4 regions of the Rhizobium sp. WYJ-E13 genome follow, and region 1 is predicted to be linked to each of the others. Evidence: predicted binding sites of a transcription regulator. Region 1 holds the regulator's gene; each other region holds the start of a gene.

What was found. The regulator PhoB, encoded in region 1, activates phosphate uptake and scavenging genes when phosphate is short. The targets are predictions, from matches to a motif close to TGTCATNNANCTGTCAT.
Region 2: a site for PhoB is predicted at 2,711-2,727, ahead of KQ933_RS08940 (DUF47 domain-containing protein). Genes of this name have one in related genera too.
Region 3: a site for PhoB is predicted at 2,801-2,817, ahead of KQ933_RS13900 (PhoX family phosphatase). Genes of this name have one in related genera too.
Region 4: a site for PhoB is predicted at 1,682-1,698, ahead of KQ933_RS08260 (UDP-2,3-diacylglucosamine diphosphatase). Genes of this name have one in related genera too.

What each region holds. Positions count from the first base shown of each region.
Region 1 covers NZ_CP076853.1:149,255-153,453, reverse strand. The annotation lists gene KQ933_RS00755 (GcrA family cell cycle regulator) at 266-796, shown strand; gene KQ933_RS00750 (hypothetical protein) at 1,077-1,304, shown strand; gene phoB (phosphate regulon transcriptional regulator PhoB) at 1,528-2,211, opposite strand; gene phoU (phosphate signaling complex protein PhoU) at 2,343-3,056, opposite strand; gene pstB (phosphate ABC transporter ATP-binding protein PstB) at 3,101-3,916, opposite strand; gene pstA (phosphate ABC transporter permease PstA) at 3,931-4,199, opposite strand, start outside.
Region 2 covers NZ_CP076853.1:1,775,171-1,779,369, forward strand. The annotation lists gene KQ933_RS08925 (DUF1062 domain-containing protein) at 1-95, shown strand, start outside; gene KQ933_RS08930 (NUDIX hydrolase) at 328-888, opposite strand; gene KQ933_RS08935 (inorganic phosphate transporter) at 1,019-2,023, opposite strand; gene KQ933_RS08940 (DUF47 domain-containing protein) at 2,023-2,667, opposite strand; gene KQ933_RS08945 (NUDIX hydrolase) at 2,781-3,335, shown strand; gene KQ933_RS08950 (oxaloacetate decarboxylase) at 3,359-4,199, opposite strand, start outside.
Region 3 covers NZ_CP076853.1:2,752,932-2,757,130, forward strand. The annotation lists gene KQ933_RS13890 (HugZ family protein) at 1-162, shown strand, start outside; gene KQ933_RS13895 (helix-turn-helix transcriptional regulator) at 278-595, shown strand; gene KQ933_RS13900 (PhoX family phosphatase) at 739-2,712, opposite strand; gene KQ933_RS13905 (aspartate aminotransferase family protein) at 2,961-4,199, shown strand, end outside.
Region 4 covers NZ_CP076853.1:1,645,035-1,649,233, forward strand. The annotation lists gene KQ933_RS08255 (MFS transporter) at 1-613, opposite strand, end outside; gene KQ933_RS08260 (UDP-2,3-diacylglucosamine diphosphatase) at 803-1,615, opposite strand; gene KQ933_RS08265 (FAD-binding oxidoreductase) at 1,824-3,263, opposite strand; gene KQ933_RS08270 (NADP-dependent malic enzyme) at 3,501-4,199, shown strand, end outside.

The DNA.
Region 1 (4,199 bases):
TAATCGGCTTTACAGGTCTATCAACAGCTAATGTTGCAGAAATGACTCTCTCGGGAAGCAAGTTGGGGAAAACTACGAATTCGGATTCATCGGATTCCTGCGACTCTTGTCACAGAGTCAGGCTCACACTAGGTTAAAGTTCAATTACTAGACTGCATGCGGCGGAACTAGTCACCAAAATTGATCGGGCGTTTCTTGCTTTGGAAGTTTCCGAGGCAACGGTGAGGGATTCTGCCATCACCAACGCGAAAGGTGGAGACAGGGCATGAACTGGACAGACGAGCGTGTCGAAAAGCTCAAGAAGCTTTGGTCGGAGGGGCTGAGCGCCAGCCAGATCGCAGCGCAACTTGGCGGCGTCAGTAGAAACGCTGTTATCGGCAAGGTTCACCGGCTCAGTCTTCCTGGCCGCGCCAAGGCCGGCGGCACGGCAACCGCTGCGCGTGCACCGAAGCGCAATACCTCGGCTCCCCGCGCCCCGAACTATGCGTCTCGCATCACCACCCGCACCGTTACCCGCCAGCAGGGCGCAACTGTCCTGAAGGAAGAGATCGAGATCGAAACTGTCGAGGAAATGGAATATGTACCGGCCAAAAACGTGGTCGTGCCTATCTCCCGTCGCCTCGGCCTGACGGAACTCACGGAACGCACCTGCAAATGGCCGGTCGGCGATCCGATGAAGGACGATTTCTACTTTTGCGGCTGCGACTCCCCGGATTCATCGCCCTATTGCAACTACCACCAGCGTCTCGCCTATCAGCCGATGAGCGAACGCCGCAAGGCTGTCCGGGTCGCCTGATCCACGCCTTGCCCAGAGATGCAGCATTCGTCGCCCCTCTTCGCTGACGCGCAGGGGGGCGAATTTTTTCCCATCGCTGAACTCCTGGCGTGGAACTGGTCGGTGGGGCAATAAGTGCTCAAAGCCTTCTGGCGGCCCTAAGCGGTCATTCCCGAACCCGACGATACAGGCCAGGAAACCGCCCCCTGCTGTTACATATCAGCCTTGCACAATAGGACGTATGCGTTTGCCTAAGATGGGATCATAAGGCGCGTAGCTGGTGCACATGAGAGTATCTGATATGGATTGGGTCCCTGTAGTCTTCGTTACGTTCAAGGTTCTCGCTTTGGGAACGGCCATGTTCTTCGCCATCAAGTGGCATTACGATCGAAGCGAGATGGGGGAGCGGCAAGCGGTACTGCGCACGGGCGGCATGATGGCCGCAGTCTTCGCGCTGGCGCTACTCGGCGTGGGGCTCCTCGCCTTTGTCCTTAGCAGCATGCTCGGTCTGGACCTGAGCTCCCCATGATCACATCAAGGGAGACAAGGGTGGCCGCACGAGCGAGCCGAAGCTAACGTCTCCTGATGGCGTATAGCAGCCCTCCCCATCATGGCTTCAGCCCTCGCGGTGCAAGAAACATGTCGGTCAAAGTGTGAGCGAGGCAACGCCTACTCCTAAAAACGCAGCCGGATAGACAAACGGGCCGCCCGGGAGAACCCGAGCGACCCGTCTGGACCTCCGATCACTCGGATCAGGCTTCCATGGAATATCCCGCGCCACGAACGGTGCGGATGACATCCTGCATGTTGGAAAAGTTCAGCGCCTTGCGCAGGCGGCCGACATGGACGTCGACCGTGCGCTCGTCCACATAGATATCATGGCCCCAGACGCCGTCCAGAAGCTGCGAGCGGGAGAAGACCCTGCCCGGCGACGACATCAGGAATTCGAGCAGGCGGAATTCGGTCGGGCCGAGGCGGACTTCACGGCTCTTGCGATGAACGCGATGGGTTTCGCGATCGAGCTCGATATCCCCGCACTTCAAAACGCTGGAAAGAACCTCCGGACGGGCACGACGCAGCATCGCCTTGACGCGGGCGACAAGTTCCGGCGTGGAGAAGGGCTTGACGACATAGTCGTCCGCGCCGGTCGAGAGGCCGCGAACGCGTTCGCTCTCTTCGCCGCGCGCCGTCAGCATGATGATCGGCAGACGCTCGGTCTCCGGCCGCATGCGCAGCCGGCGGCAGAGCTCGATGCCGGAAACGCCCGGCAGCATCCAGTCGAGGATGAGCAGGTCGGGCGTGCGCTCCTGAAGCCGGATTTCGGCCTCGTCGCCACGGAGGATCGTATCCACCTCGAAACCTTCCGCTTCGAGGTTGTAGCGGAGAAGCACGCTCAGCGCCTCTTCATCTTCAACAACTGCAACTCTTGGGATCATGCGTGTCAGTCTCCTAATGCATGATCCTTAAACCGGGGGTGATTTAAGCAGGGATCATGCAGGAACTCGGAATTGGCTGCACCCATGCGCGCCCCCGCATGGGACGCGCATATGCAATCGGCAGGTCCGGATTACTCCGTGACCGCACCGACGGTATTGGAGCTGTCGTCCTTCGGACGTTCGCCCTCCGGCTGGGCGCCGGTTGCCATGTAGTAGATCGTCTCGGCGATGTTGGTCGCATGGTCGCCGATGCGTTCGATGTTCTTGGCGCAGAAGAGAAGATGCGTGCAGCTCGTGATGTTGCGCGGATCTTCCATCATGTAGGTCAGAAGTTCGCGGAACAGCGAGGTGTACATCGCGTCGATCTCGTCGTCGCGCTCACGGATGGACTTGGCCTTGTCAGCCGAACGCGTCGTGTAGACGTCGAGCACTTCCTTGAGCTGGACGAGCGCCAGTTCGGAGAGATGCTCGAGACCGCGGGCAAGCTTGCGGGGAACGCCGGTGCTTTGCACGGCGATGACGCGCTTTGCGGTGTTCTTGCCGAGATCGCCGACGCGCTCGAGGTCGGCGGCGATGCGGATCGAACCCATGATCTCACGAAGGTCGGAGGCCATCGGCTGGCGACGGGCGATCGTAACGATCGCCTTGTCGTTGATTTCGCGTTCCGCGTGATCGAGGATCACGTCGTCGGAAATGACCTTCTGGGCGAGCGCCGTATCGCCGTTGACCAGCGCACGGACGGCCTCGCCGACCATCTGTTCGGCAAGACCACCCATCTCGGAAATGCGCCGGGACAGGAATTTCAGATCGTCGTCATAGGCGGAAAAAATATGTGTCGATGCCATGGGGCTTTGTCCTCGAAAATCGGGAAGGCTTCACATCGCCAAAATCAGCCGAACCGGCCCATGATATAGTCCTGGGTGCGCGGATCGTCCGGATTGGTGAACATCTTGTCGGTATCGTTTTCCTCAACCAGGTTGCCGAGGTGGAACATGGCCGTGCGCTGTGACACGCGGGCGGCCTGCTGCATGGAATGCGTCACGATGACGATGGTGTAGTTTTCACGCAGCTCGTGGATCAGCTCTTCGACCTTTGCAGTCGCGATCGGGTCCAGCGCCGAGCAGGGCTCGTCCATCAGGATGACTTCCGGGCTGACGGCAACGGCGCGCGCGATGCACAGGCGCTGCTGCTGACCGCCGGAAAGGCCGGTACCCGATTCATGCACGCGGTCCTTGACTTCGTTCCAGAGGCCGGCGCGCTGCAGGCTGGACTCGACGATCTGGTCGAGGTCTGCCTTGGACTTGGCGAGGCCGTGGATGCGCGGGCCGTAGGAGACGTTTTCGTAGATCGACTTCGGGAACGGGTTCGGCTTCTGGAACACCATGCCGACGCGGGCGCGCAGTTCGACGACGTCGATATCGGGATCGTAGATGTCATCGCCGTCGAGCGTGATCTTGCCGGTGACCCGGCAGCCGTCGATCGTGTCGTTCATGCGGTTCAGCGACCGCAGGAAGGTGGACTTGCCGCAGCCCGACGGGCCGATGAGCGCGGTCACCGTGTTTTCGCGGATGTTCAGATTGACATCGAAAAGCGCGCGCTTCTCTCCGTAATAGACGGAGACATCCTGACCGATCATCTTATACGGGACGTTGTTCATTTTCTGGTCCAGCGCCTTCTCGACTGCAGCTTCCGTCAACATGTTCATGATCTTTACTCCGTTTACCAGCGGCGCTCAAAGCGACGACGCAAGAGGATAGCTCCGAGGTTCATGACGATCAGGAACAGGAGCAGGACGATGATGGCACCCGAGGTTCTTTCCACGAAGGCACGCTCGGCTTCGTTGGCCCACATGTAGACCTGCACCGGAAGTGCGGTGGAAGGATCGAGCGGCGTGGTCGGCGCCTGGGCGACGAAGGCGACCATGCCGATCAGGAGCAGCGGCGCGGTTTCGCCGAGTGCGTGGGCAAGGCCGATGATCGTGCCGGTCA
Region 2 (4,199 bases), 1.6 Mb from region 1:
GGATCAAGACCGGCATAGAAGTGATGATCGACCTCGCGGCGACAGCGGATCGCGAGTTCTCCTGGGGACCTCTGGCGACCGGCAGTCCGCGGTAGCCTAAAGCATGTCGCGCAAAAGTGTGCAGCGGTTTTGCGATAACGACATGCGTAAAACAAAGAGATGCGCGAAGGCCCGTTGTCGGGCCTTCGTCATTCCAAAGTGCATTTGGCGGCAACTACAGCGCCGCGCGTCTTTTCAGACGCGCAAAGGACGCTGTAGCACTTTAAATTGCTGCATAATTTCATCCTTAGATCGATTCCGATTTAAGGTATTATGCAGTAACGGCTGTCAGTGCGAGGCTGGCGACGTGGCGAGCGACACCGCCGCCTCATGCAGCGGCCGCCGTCCGGCGATCCGGCGCGGCTTCAGCCGGTCCTGCGATGTCAGGGGATTTTCCGCATCGATAGACCGGAAGAGCGCCTGCAGCTCCGGCTCCTCGACAAGCAGGGCGGCCTCTGCCGGAGAAACCCAGATCTTCAGCCTCTGGGCGCGCTCCGGAAATTGACTGACCTCGTTTCTGAGCCTGAGCAGGTGGATCGAGACCGTCAGCGGCGTCTCGTTGTCCTTCATGTAGGTGTAGTAACCGAGTGGCCTCTTCCTGACCTTGCCGATGATACCGGCTTCTTCGAGCGCTTCGCGCTGAGCGCAGCGATAAGGCTTTTCCTTCCTCTCCAGATAGCCCTTCGGGATCACCCATCGTCCGGTATCCCGGCTGGTGACGAGCAGAACGCTCAGCCTTCCGCCTCTTTCGACGCGGCAGCAGATGGCGCCGCACTGATGGGTCCGGCGGCGGCCGGCACTTGTCGGTATCTTCGCATTCAATTCAGACAGATGCTCAGACAGATCCATCGCCCGCTCGCCATCGCCTTCTCCTTGCATAGGAAATAGAGCGCAACAGGTGATCGAAAATAGCAGCACCTGAAATTAGAGTACCGGATGCGCGAAACCCGAGCCTCTGCCCGCAGATCGTCCCCTGCTCTCAGCCGAACAGGCTGGCGATACCGTAAGAGGCGGCAGCAATGGCAGCGGCTGCCGGCATGGTGATGATCCAGGCGATGACGATATTGCCTGCCACGCCCCAGCGCACGGCGGACAACCGCCGCGCTGCGCCGACACCGATGATCGCGCCGGTGATCGTATGGGTGGTGGAGACGGGAATGCCGAGCCAGGTCGCAGCAAAGAGCGTCAGCGCCCCGCCGGTTTCGGCGCAGAAACCCTGCATCGGATTGAGCCGGGTGATCTTCGAGCCCATCGTATGAACGATCCGCCAGCCGCCGAAAAGCGTGCCGAGCGCCATCGCCGACTGGCAGGAAATGACCACCCAGAGCGGCACATGGAAGCTGCCGCCGAGATGCCCCTGGCTGAACAGCAGAATGGCTATGATGCCCATGGTCTTCTGCGCGTCGTTGCCGCCATGGCCGAGCGAATAGAGCGAGGCGGAGATGAACTGCATGAAGCGGAACGTGCTGTCGACGGCAAAGGGCGTCTGGCGCACGAACATCCAGGAGACCATGAGAACGAAGAACAACGCCAGCAGGAAACCGATCGCCGGCGACATGACGATCGCGCCGACCGTCTTCAACAACCCGCTCCAGACGATCGAGCTGACGCCGACCTTCGCAAGCCCCGCTCCGACAAGCCCGCCGACCAGCGCATGCGACGACGAAGACGGGATTCCGAACAGCCAGGTGACGATGTTCCAGACGATCGCCCCCATCAGCGCCGCAAAGATCACCTGCGGCGAGACGATGGCCGGGTCGATGATGCCGGTGCCGAGCGTTTCGGCGACATGCAGGCCGAAGAACAGGAAGGCGATGAAATTGAAGAAGGCGGCCCAGGCGACGGCATATTGCGGCCGGAGAACGCGGGTGGAGACGATCGTCGCGATCGAGTTTGCCGCATCATGCAGCCCGTTCAGAAAATCGAAGAACAGCGCGACGCCGATCAGACCGACCAGCAGCGGAAGGGAGAGAGAGGCTTCCATCAGACGTTCTCGATGACGACGCCGCTGATTTCGTTGGCCACGTCCTCGAACCGGTCGACGATCTTTTCCAGGTTGGAGTAGATCTCGCTGCCGATCATGTAGGCCATGGCATTGCCGCTGGCCCCATGCCGGCGATAGAGGTCTTTCAGCCCCTCGTCATGCAGCTCGTCGGAGCGTCCCTCGACCCGCGTGATCTCCTCGGCAATCGCCGAGAGTTTCGAGGCATTGGCGCCGATCTTGTCGAGCAGCCCGATCGCCTGCTGCATCAGGATCGCCGCCTTGATGATCTCTCCGCCCATTTCCCGCATCAGCGGATCGAAGCTCGATTGCTCGAAGAGCCGGATGATCTTCACCGTCTTGTGCATCATGTCGATCGCATCATCCATGGACTGGATCAGGTCCTTGATGTCGCCGCGGTCGAAAGGCGTGATAAAGCTGCGGCGGATCGCCAGCAGCACCTCGCGGGTGATCTGGTCGGCATCGTCCTCCAGCGCGACGATACGGTCGCAATTCTCCTCGACATTTTCGCCCTTCAGCAGTTTCTCCATCGCCTCGGCTGCTGCGACCACCGTTTTCGCATGCCTGGAGAACATCTCGAAGAAGCGGTCCTCCCGCGGCATCATCTTGCGAAACACGCTCATCATATCGGGCGATCCTTCCCTGTGCGGACGACTGTCCATAGGAGACTGTCATAAATCTGTCATAAAGCGTCGCAGGCAATTGATCGAAAAAGTAAAAATTGACAATGCTAGATGTCATGAAATCCAATAAAAAAGGCGCAAAATCCCGCGCCGGCACATCCCTGCCACTCTTGAAGCAGCTTGCAGCGAGGCCCGAGAAGCTTTTCTCCGGCGCCTTTCGCCAGCAATATGGCGCCGTCTGCTTCCGCTATCGGAAAGGCAGTCCCGACACCGACCGCCTCGAAATTGAAGTTCTCGTCGTCACCACGCGCGACAGCGGCCGCTGGATTATTCCAAAGGGCTGGCCGATGAAAAAGAAGAAGCCGCATGAGGCAGCCGCGATGGAAGCGTGGGAGGAAGCCGGCGTGCGCGGAACGGTCAGCAAACAGCCGGTCGGCCGCTATACCTATCTCAAGGAACTGGATGACGGCGACGTTGTTCCCTGCATCGTCGACATCTTCCAGATCGAGGTGGAGGCCGCCCAAAGCGAATTCAGGGAAGTCGGTCAGCGCATGCTGGCCTGGGTAAGCCCCGACGAGGCCGCCCGGCGTGTGCGCGAACTCGAACTGAAATCCCTGCTCGTCGACTTCCGCCCTCGGCCCGGCAAGAGGCAGCGCAAGAAAAAAGACTGAAGAGCAGACATCGAACGATGGCCCTACTCCCGGCCCCAGCTCTTCTCCTGCGACATGAGCTGGCTGAGCGTGGCCGCCGGGATCGCATCGGCGGCATAGGTAAAGGTGCCCGATGATTTCACTTCTTCGGCCGCCCGCAGCAGTGCACCGAGCGCCGCGCGCGCGAAGGACCCGCCGACACTCACGCGGCGCACGCCGGCAGCCGAAAGTTCGGCAACGCTGTAGCGCGGCCCTTTCAGCCCCATCACCACGTTGACGGGCTTGTCGACGGCCGCGCAGACCGTCCGGATGGCGTCGATGTCAGGCAGGCCGGGCGCATAGAGCACATCGGCGCCGGCCGCCGAAAAAGCCTGCAGCCGCCTGATCGTGTCATCGAGATCGGGCCGCTCCCACAGAAAATTCTCCGCCCTTGCCGTCAGCAGGAAAGGCAGTGTCCGCGCCGCCTCTGCTGCAGCCTGCACACGCTCGACAGAATGCGACAGATCGTAGATCGGGCGGGCCGGTTCGCCGGTGGCATCCTCGATCGATCCGCCGACCAGCCCGACCTCGCAGGCCAGCCGGATCGTCTCGGCGCAGATCTCCGGTGCTGCGCCGAACCCATCCTCGAGATCGGCCGATACGGGAAGATCGGTGGCGCCGACGATCTCGGCGGCGTTATCGAGGATTTCACTCCGGGTCAGGCTCGCAAAGGAATCCCGCTTGCCCTTGGAAAAGGCATAACCGGCGCTGGTCGTCGCCAAGGCCTCGAAACCGAGACTCGTCAGGATTCGGGCCGAGCCGGCATCCCAGGGATTGGGAATGACGAATGCCTCATCCCTCTGATGCAGCGCCTTCAACCGCTCGAACTTCGTCTGTTGTCCTGCC
Region 3 (4,199 bases), 1.7 Mb from region 1:
AAGGCGCCCGAAGCAGGTCCCTGGCACATATGTGGGGTGGATTCCGCGGGTTTTGATATGATTTCAGGTGACTTATTGTTGCGTTGCGAGTTCGACATACCCGCGGAGGATTTGGATCACATTTGTTCAAACATATCTAAAATAGCATACCTGATACCTTAAATTTAGGTATATACAATCTTCAAGCCCAATTGCTAGTTTTTGACGTCAGTCAAAGAACCGTCTGACGGCCTGTGCCTGTACGGATGATGTACGTTTCGCATTAGGAAGAAAAAATATGGAAACCTCTGATTTGGCCGATCACACCAATGTGGCGGCAGCTTTATTATCGGCCATGGCCAACCCCAAGCGTTTGCTGATCCTCACCAGCCTGGTAAAGGGAGAAGTGCCTGTCGGCGTTCTCGCGACCCAGGTCGGCCTGAGCCAGTCGGCCCTCTCCCAGCATCTGTCGAAATTGCGCGCTCAGAAGCTGGTCAAGACCCGTCGCGATGCACAGACGATCTATTATTCCAGCAACTCCGAGCCGGTCATGAAAATCCTTGCAACACTCGAGGATATCTACGCGACACAGAACCGGAGTAGGTCTGCAGCCTGATGTTAGCGCTGACATGATGTCAGTCTGAGCAGTATCGGAGGAGATGTTTCCTCCGATACTGCTCACGCTATTTCAGCTCGTGAAGCGTTGGAGACCGGCAATTCGCGAGAATTGCCGGTCTCTTTTGGTTGCGAAAAGCGGGCTTAGCTGCCCACCACTTCATTGTTGCCGCGGGTCAGCACGACGAGCGACGGACGAGCCGGTACGCCCGGCTTGAAGTCCGGCCAACTGGTGCCGGCATCTTCCATCGAGGTCGCATCTTCGTTGTCGGCCATGCGCAATTCGCCCGGATGCTGGACCGAGAGGAAGACGCTGGAGCCGTCGGACGTGAAGGTCGGCGAGCAGGTCTCCGAACCGACAGGGGCGATATAGATGAGCTTCGGCAGGGCGCGGCCCGGACCTTCCGTATCCATCACATAGACGGAATCGGCGATGCCTTCCGGTGGCGGACCGTCGGTGGTCACCCAGAGGCGGCCTGCCGGATCGACGGCAAGGTTGTCGGGATCGGTGAACCAGCCAGCCGAGGTGGTCGCCGGGTGAAACATTGCCTGGTCTTCCAGCTTAGCCGGATCGCCGCAAAGAATGAAAACGTCCCATTTGAAGCTTTCGGCCGCATAATCCGGCTTGTCCGGGCCGCCGGGCGTCACCAGTTCCAGCAGATGCCCATGCGGGTTCGGCCCGCGCGGATTGGCGACGTTGACCTGTTCCTTCTCGTCGTCACCCTGCCCCTTCGGCAGGCGGTCTTCGTTCTCGGTCATGGCAACATAGAGCTTGCCGGTGCCGAGATGCGGGATGAAGCCTTCCGGCCCATCCATCGGCGTAGCACCTACGAGGTCCGCGGCAGCGCGCGTGGCGAGAACCACGTCTGCCTGCGTCTTGAAGCCGGCTTCCGCCGTCAGCGGGCCTTCGCCGGCGACCAGCGGGATCCAGCGCATCGTGCCGTCGCTTTCGAACTTGGCGACCGACAGCGTACCGTGGTCGAGCAGGTCCTTGTTGGCGGCGCGATCATTGGGGTTCCACGGATCGCGGGTGACGAAGCGGTAGATATATTCGAAATCGTCATCATCGCCCATGAACACCACGACGCGTCCGTCAGGGGCGACGCAACATTGCGCGCCTTCATGCGTCATGCGGCCGAGCGACGTGCGCTTGACCGGCTTTGCCGAGGGATCGAACGGATCGATTTCGACGACCCAGTCGAAGCGCATCCATTCATTCGGCTCCTCCTCGAACTTGAAGCGCGGCTCGACGCGGCTGACGGAATAGATGTCGTTCTCATCCTCGTCCCAGCCCTGTCGCTCGACCAGTTTCTGGTTCGCCAGCTTGGTATAGTCGCCGGCAAAAACGTCCATTGCGCCTTCTTCGCCCGAGAGCATCGTGCCCCAAGGCGTGATACCGCCATTGCAGTTCGAGATCGTGCCGAAGACCATCGTGCCGGTCGGGTCAGCCTTGGTCTTGAGGCGATCGTCGCCGGCGGCCGGGCCGGAAATGCCGATTTCCGTGCTCATGTGGATGCGGCGGTTATATTTGCCGTCCTTGACGACCTGCCACCGGTTGCCGTCCTTGCGCACTTCGAAAACCGAGACGCCGACAGCGGCCATCACCGCCCGGATCTGGTCCTCGGTCATCTTCTCACGATAATTGTCCGCCGTCAGTCCCGGGAACATCAGGAAGGGCGTGGCATATTCATGGCTGACGACCATCAGGCCATGATCGGAGCTCTTCTCGCCCCAGGGCAGCGGCAGGAACTGCGTGAAATCGTTGTTGTAGCCGAACTGGCGCTCGGCGGTCTTGCCGTCGAGCTTGGCGACATCGAATTCCGGGCTGTCGTTGAAGAGTGCGTCACCCCAGCGAATGAGGATCTGGCGCTCGTAACCATCAGGCCAGTGGTCGGCAGCGTCACGCACACGCTTCAGTTCGGGGAAAGTAAGCGTCGACTCGGCGGCTTCAGCCTTCCTTGCTTCGAGCGCCGGCGCAAAAGCGGCTGCACCCATGGCTGCGATGAAGCCCTTCAGAACGGTACGGCGACGAACGCCTTCTTCGAGAATGGTGCCGTAGCTCGGCGCAAATGCACGCCGCGGATTGGGACGCGGTCTGGTCTTCTGGCGGTCCGTCATGACTACCTCCGGTAAAATGGTTGAATTTCAAGGAAATGAATGGAATGCCCTCGGCCATTGTGGCCATCGATTTTTGTAGCGATGCCGGGCGAAGGATTGATGACGCCCGACGTGTCCGGGAACATCAGAAGGCGACGCTTCTCTGGCTTGACGCCTTGCCGGGCGCTGATAATTTGACCGGGCAGTAAAAATATAATCGGCGCCAAGCTTAAAACGGGAACGGCCTCCCCAACGGCCAGGAGAACAGCATGTCCAATCGCCTGAATGCAACGCCAAACGACCTTCGCGCCTTTTGGATGCCCTTTACCGCGAACCGTCAGTTCAAGAAGGAACCGCGCCTCTTCGTGGGTGCGAAGGATATGTATTACCAAACCCATGACGGCCGTCAGGTTCTGGACGGTACGGCTGGCCTCTGGTGCGTGAATGCCGGACACTGCCGCCCGAAGATCACCGAAGCGATCCGCGAGCAGGCGGGCGAACTCGACTACGCCCCGGCCTTTCAGCTCGGCCATCCCAAGGCTTTCGAACTCGCGAACCGCCTGGTCGACATCGCACCCGAGGGCATGAACCATGTCCTCTATACCAATTCCGGTTCTGAATCGGTCGAAACGGCGCTCAAGGTGGCGCTCGCCTATCACCGCGTGAAGGGCAATGGCTCACGCTTCCGCCTGATCGGCCGCGAGCGTGGCTATCACGGCGTCAATTTCGGCGGCATCTCCGTCGGCGGCATCGTCACCAACCGCAAGATGTTCGGCACGCTGCTGACCGGCGTCGACCACATGCCCCACACTCATCTGCCCGGCAAGAACAACTTTACCCGCGGCGAACCCGAGCATGGCGGCGATATCGCCACCGAACTCGAGCGCATCGTCACCCTGCATGACGCGTCCACCGTCGCCGCCGTCATCGTCGAGCCGGTCGCCGGCTCCACCGGCGTTCTCATTCCGCCGAAGGGCTATCTGCAGAAGCTGCGTGAAATCTGCACCAAGCACGGCATCCTGCTGATCTTCGATGAAGTCATCACCGGATTCGGCCGCCTCGGCGCACCCTTCGCCGCTCAGTATTACGACGTGAAGCCCGACATCATCACCACCGCCAAGGGTCTGACCAACGGCGTCATCCCGATGGGCGCCGTCTTCGTGACCTCGGAAATCCATGATGCCTTCATGAACGGCCCCGAGCACATGATCGAGTTCTTCCACGGTTATACTTATTCCGGGAACCCGATCGCTTCGGCCGCAGCACTTGCGACGCTCGACACCTACAAGGAAGAAGGCCTGCTGACCCGCGCAGCCGAGCTTTCCGACTACTGGGCCGACGCGCTGCACTCGCTCAAGGATTGCCCCAACGTCATCGACATCAGAAATACGGGCCTCATCGGCGCCATCGAGCTCGACCCGATCGCCGGCGAGCCGACCAAACGCGCCTTCACGGCCTTCCTCAAGGCTTACGAAGGCGGCCTGCTGATCCGCACGACGGGCGACATC
Region 4 (4,199 bases), 1.5 Mb from region 1:
GAAGATTGATCGGCTGACCGCGCCGCCGCGTCGGCCCGATGCGCGGACAGAATATCGCCATGGTGATGGTCAACACGAAGCCGAAGATCATCACGGGCAGCACCATTTCGCCACCCCAGCGCCCGACCAGCTCACCGCCCACGAGCGTTGAAATGATGAAAGCGATCGAGCCCCAGACGCGCATGGAACCATAATCGAGCCCCCAGCGGCGCACACCCGAAATCACGATCGATTCGACGACCGGCACATAGGGCGCGAAGGTCGCGCCCTGCAGCGCAAAGACGATCAGCACCGGCCAGAAATTGCTCGTCCAGTAGAGCGCGATCGCCGTCAGGAGCGACAGGATGCCCGACCACAAAAGCACATGCGCCCGCTCCTGCATGCGGTCGGCAAAGACCGCCACGATCGGCGCGACGAGAACGCGCACCACCATCGGCACGGCGAGGATGGTGCCGATCTGATGATCGTTGAACTGGTGAGTCGAAAGCCAGACGGGGAAGAAGGGCAGGACGATACCGTTGACCAGCAGCGGCGCGCTGTAGCAAAGCGCGCTGAGCAGCCGGAAGCGCGGCGGCGCTCCCTCACCCGTCGAGGGATTTTGTGCGGGAATCATGATGGACCTGAAGGAAACTCTGCGTTGCCTAACACATCCAATCAAACACGACTATGGCGAGAAATAGCCGAATTGTAACGTTTCGGAGGTAAGTCGAAACGATTTAAAAAATAAATGGGGCCTGTCGCCTGACGGCAACGGCTAAATTCATGATGCACCGGCCAGGCCGGTGCTGTACGCACACATTATTCAGGCAGCCTGCGGGGCGAGATCGCCCTCTTCCAGCAATTCGAGAGAGGTCAGCGCCGGCACGTTGCTGGTCAGCGCACGCCAGGTGATGAGTTCGAATCTGCCGTCCTCATGCTCGACGATCGCCGTGCAGCTTTCGACCCAGTCGCCGGTATTGATGTAGCGGATGCCGTCCATATCCTCGATCACGGCGTGATGGATATGGCCGCAGATGACGCCATCGGCGCCGTTCTTGCGGGCTTCCTCGGCAACCACGCGCTGGAACTCGCCGATGAAATTGACGGCATGTTTGACCTGCAGCTTTGCCCAGGCCGAAAACGACCAGTAGGGCATGCCGAGGCGCCGGCGCACGGCGGCGAGAACGATATTGATGCGGATGGCCGTGTCATAGGCCCAGTCGCCGAGATAGGCGAGCAGGCGAGCATTGCGCACGACGACGTCGAATTCGTCCCCATGCAGGATCAGGTATTTCTTGCCGTCCGCGCCGTCATGGATGATGCGGTCGACAACTTCGATGCCGCCGAAATGCGTGCCCGGAAAAGCGCGCAGGAATTCGTCGTGATTGCCGGGAATATAGACGACGCGCGTACCCTTGCGCGCCTTGCGCAAGAGCTTCTGAACCACGTCGTTGCAGACCTGCGGCCAGTACCAGCTGCGCTTCAGGCGCCAGCCGTCGACGATATCGCCGACGAGATAGATCGTATCGGCTTCGTGGTAGCGCAGGAAATCCAGCAGGAAATCTGCCTTGGCCGCCTTGGAGCCGAGATGCAAATCGGAAATGAAGAGGGTGCGGAAGCGCCGGGGTTCCATCATGTCTGTCACAAGCCTTTCCGCTCGTGTCCCATCGTTCTTCGTCTGGTCTTCCAAAATCAGACTCGTGTTTCAGGAAGATGACAAGGCTGTGGGAAAGCCCTGCAACCTGTTCATACAGGCTGGACGTGGGGCGCTGGGTGACCGACGTCACGCCAACACCTTCACATTCCGGCGCTGGCGCGAAACTCCTTCCCTAAAACATCAATCCTCAGGCAGTCCGCACCGTCGCCATCGGTTTCACGTTCTGGTTCATCCGGAACAGATTGTTCGGATCGTAACGCCGCTTGATCTCAGCAAGGCGGGCGTAGTTGGTACCATAGGCGGCTTCGACCCGGTCGGTTTCGTCGTCAGGCATGAAGTTGATATAGGCGGTTCCGACAGCATGCGGCTTGGTGGCCTCGAAAAGCTCGCGCGCCCAGCCGACGCAGCTTCCATCCATCCCGGTTTCCCGCCAGCGGGCATGCACGTTCATGACGAAATGCGAGCTGCGCTGCGGAAACGCGGTGGCCTCGTTGGCCACGCGACCGGCGGCACCCCCGACATGGCCAATGAAGATCTCGCATTCCGGGCCGGGCAGCCTGCGCACCGCCTTGAGCAGCACCTCGATCGCCGCATCGGACAGAGACGCGAAATCCTGGCTCTTCCAGTAATTGCGCGCACCTGGTGTGAGCAGCGGATCGAAGGCCTGCTGCCAGCCGGTGAACGGCATCGGGCCGACGATATCGGCAATCGGCTTTCCGATAGCGCGCAACCTGGCCGCGGCCTTTTCACCCGCCGCGACATCTCCGCAATAGCACATCGCCAGTACTACGATCTCCTTGCCATGCCATTCGGCCGGCAGGAAGGGCAGCGGCGGCGCCTGGCGCATCACCACCCAGCAGGTCAGTTCGTCGGGCGCCGCCTCCAGCGCCTGCCGGTATTCCTTCAGCACCTTTTCCGCATCGGCGAAGGGATGCACGACGAGCCCGGCGAGAACCTCGGTGTCGAGCGGGTTGAGCTTGAACTCGAAGGAGGTCACGACGCCGAAATTTCCGCCGCCGCCGCGCAGCGCCCAGAAGAGATCGGGCTTATCCGTCTCGCTCGCCTTGACCAGTTCGCCATCCGCCGTCACCATGTCGACCGAGAGCAGATTGTCGAGGGTCAGTCCGAATTTGCGGGTCAGCCAGCCGAAGCCGCCGCCGAGCGTCAGGCCGGCGATGCCTGTCGTGGAATTGATGCCGGTCGGCAGCACCAGCCCGAAGGCCAGCGTTTCCTTGTCGACATCGGCAAGCGTTGCGCCCGGCTCGATCCTGGCACGCCGCGTCTGCGGATCGACCCGCACCGATTTCATCGCTGACAGGTCGATGACGACGCCGCCGTCGCAGACGGCGTTGCCGGCAATGCCGTGCCCGCCGCCGCGCACCGAAAGGAGAAGATTGTTGTCGCGCGCGAACCGCACCGCCCGAACGACATCAGCAGCGCCCGCGCAGCGCGCGATGAGCCCGGGCCGCCGGTCGATCATCGCATTCCAGATCGCCCGCGCCTCGTTGTAATTCATATCCTTGCTGGTCAGGAGAGTGCCGCGAAATCCGGCGGCAAATGCATCGATGGCCACGTCATTGACCATCGTCTGACCCCTTTGCAAGGTCGTGAGGTTCAAGTTGTCCATGATTTCCTCCATGCGAACGGCGCCCCGCACCGTCGCGCAGGGCATTCTGCGCTTGCCGCCCTCGCCAGACAAGTTTCCCCAAAAGGATTAGCTGGTGGCAACCGCTCGGCACCAAGGGCCGCCGCCCCCGCCCCCCGCACGAAAACTTTCTCCACGCCGCATTTCCATACTGTCGCCCGTATCCGATTGATGTATGGAGAAGTCCTCAAAAGACTTCGAACAACGCTGGAGGCGGCGATGGATCACCAGGAAAAATCCAAAACGGAAAAGAATTTGACGGGCGGCAGCCTCGACGACCAGGCGCTTTTCTTCCACCGCTATCCGCGCCCCGGCAAGCTGGAAATCCAGGCGACCAAGCCGCTCGGCAACCAGCGCGACCTGGCGCTCGCCTATTCTCCTGGTGTCGCCGCCCCCTGCCTCGCCATCCGTGACAATCCTGAAACTGCGGCCGACTATACGTCGCGCGCTAACCTCGTTGCCGTGATCTCCAACGGCACCGCCGTGCTCGGCCTCGGCAATATCGGTCCGCTCGCTTCCAAGCCGGTCATGGAAGGCAAGGCCGTCCTCTTCAAGAAATTCGCCAACATCGACGTTTTCGATATCGAAGTGGATGCAACGGACGTCGAGCAGATGGTTTCGACCGTCGCCTCGCTGGAGCCGACCTTCGGTGGCATCAACCTCGAGGACATCAAGGCGCCGGAGTGCTTCCGGATCGAGAAGCAGCTGCGCGAGAAGATGAAGATCCCGGTCTTCCACGACGACCAGCACGGCACCGCGATCATCGTCGCCGCCGCCATCCTCAACGGCCTGGAACTGGCCGGCAAGAAGATCGACGAGGTCAAGATCGTTGCGTCAGGCGCCGGTGCTGCCGCCCTTGCCTGTCTCAACCTGCTCGTGACGCTTGGCGCCAAACGCGAAAACATCTGGGTCCACGAT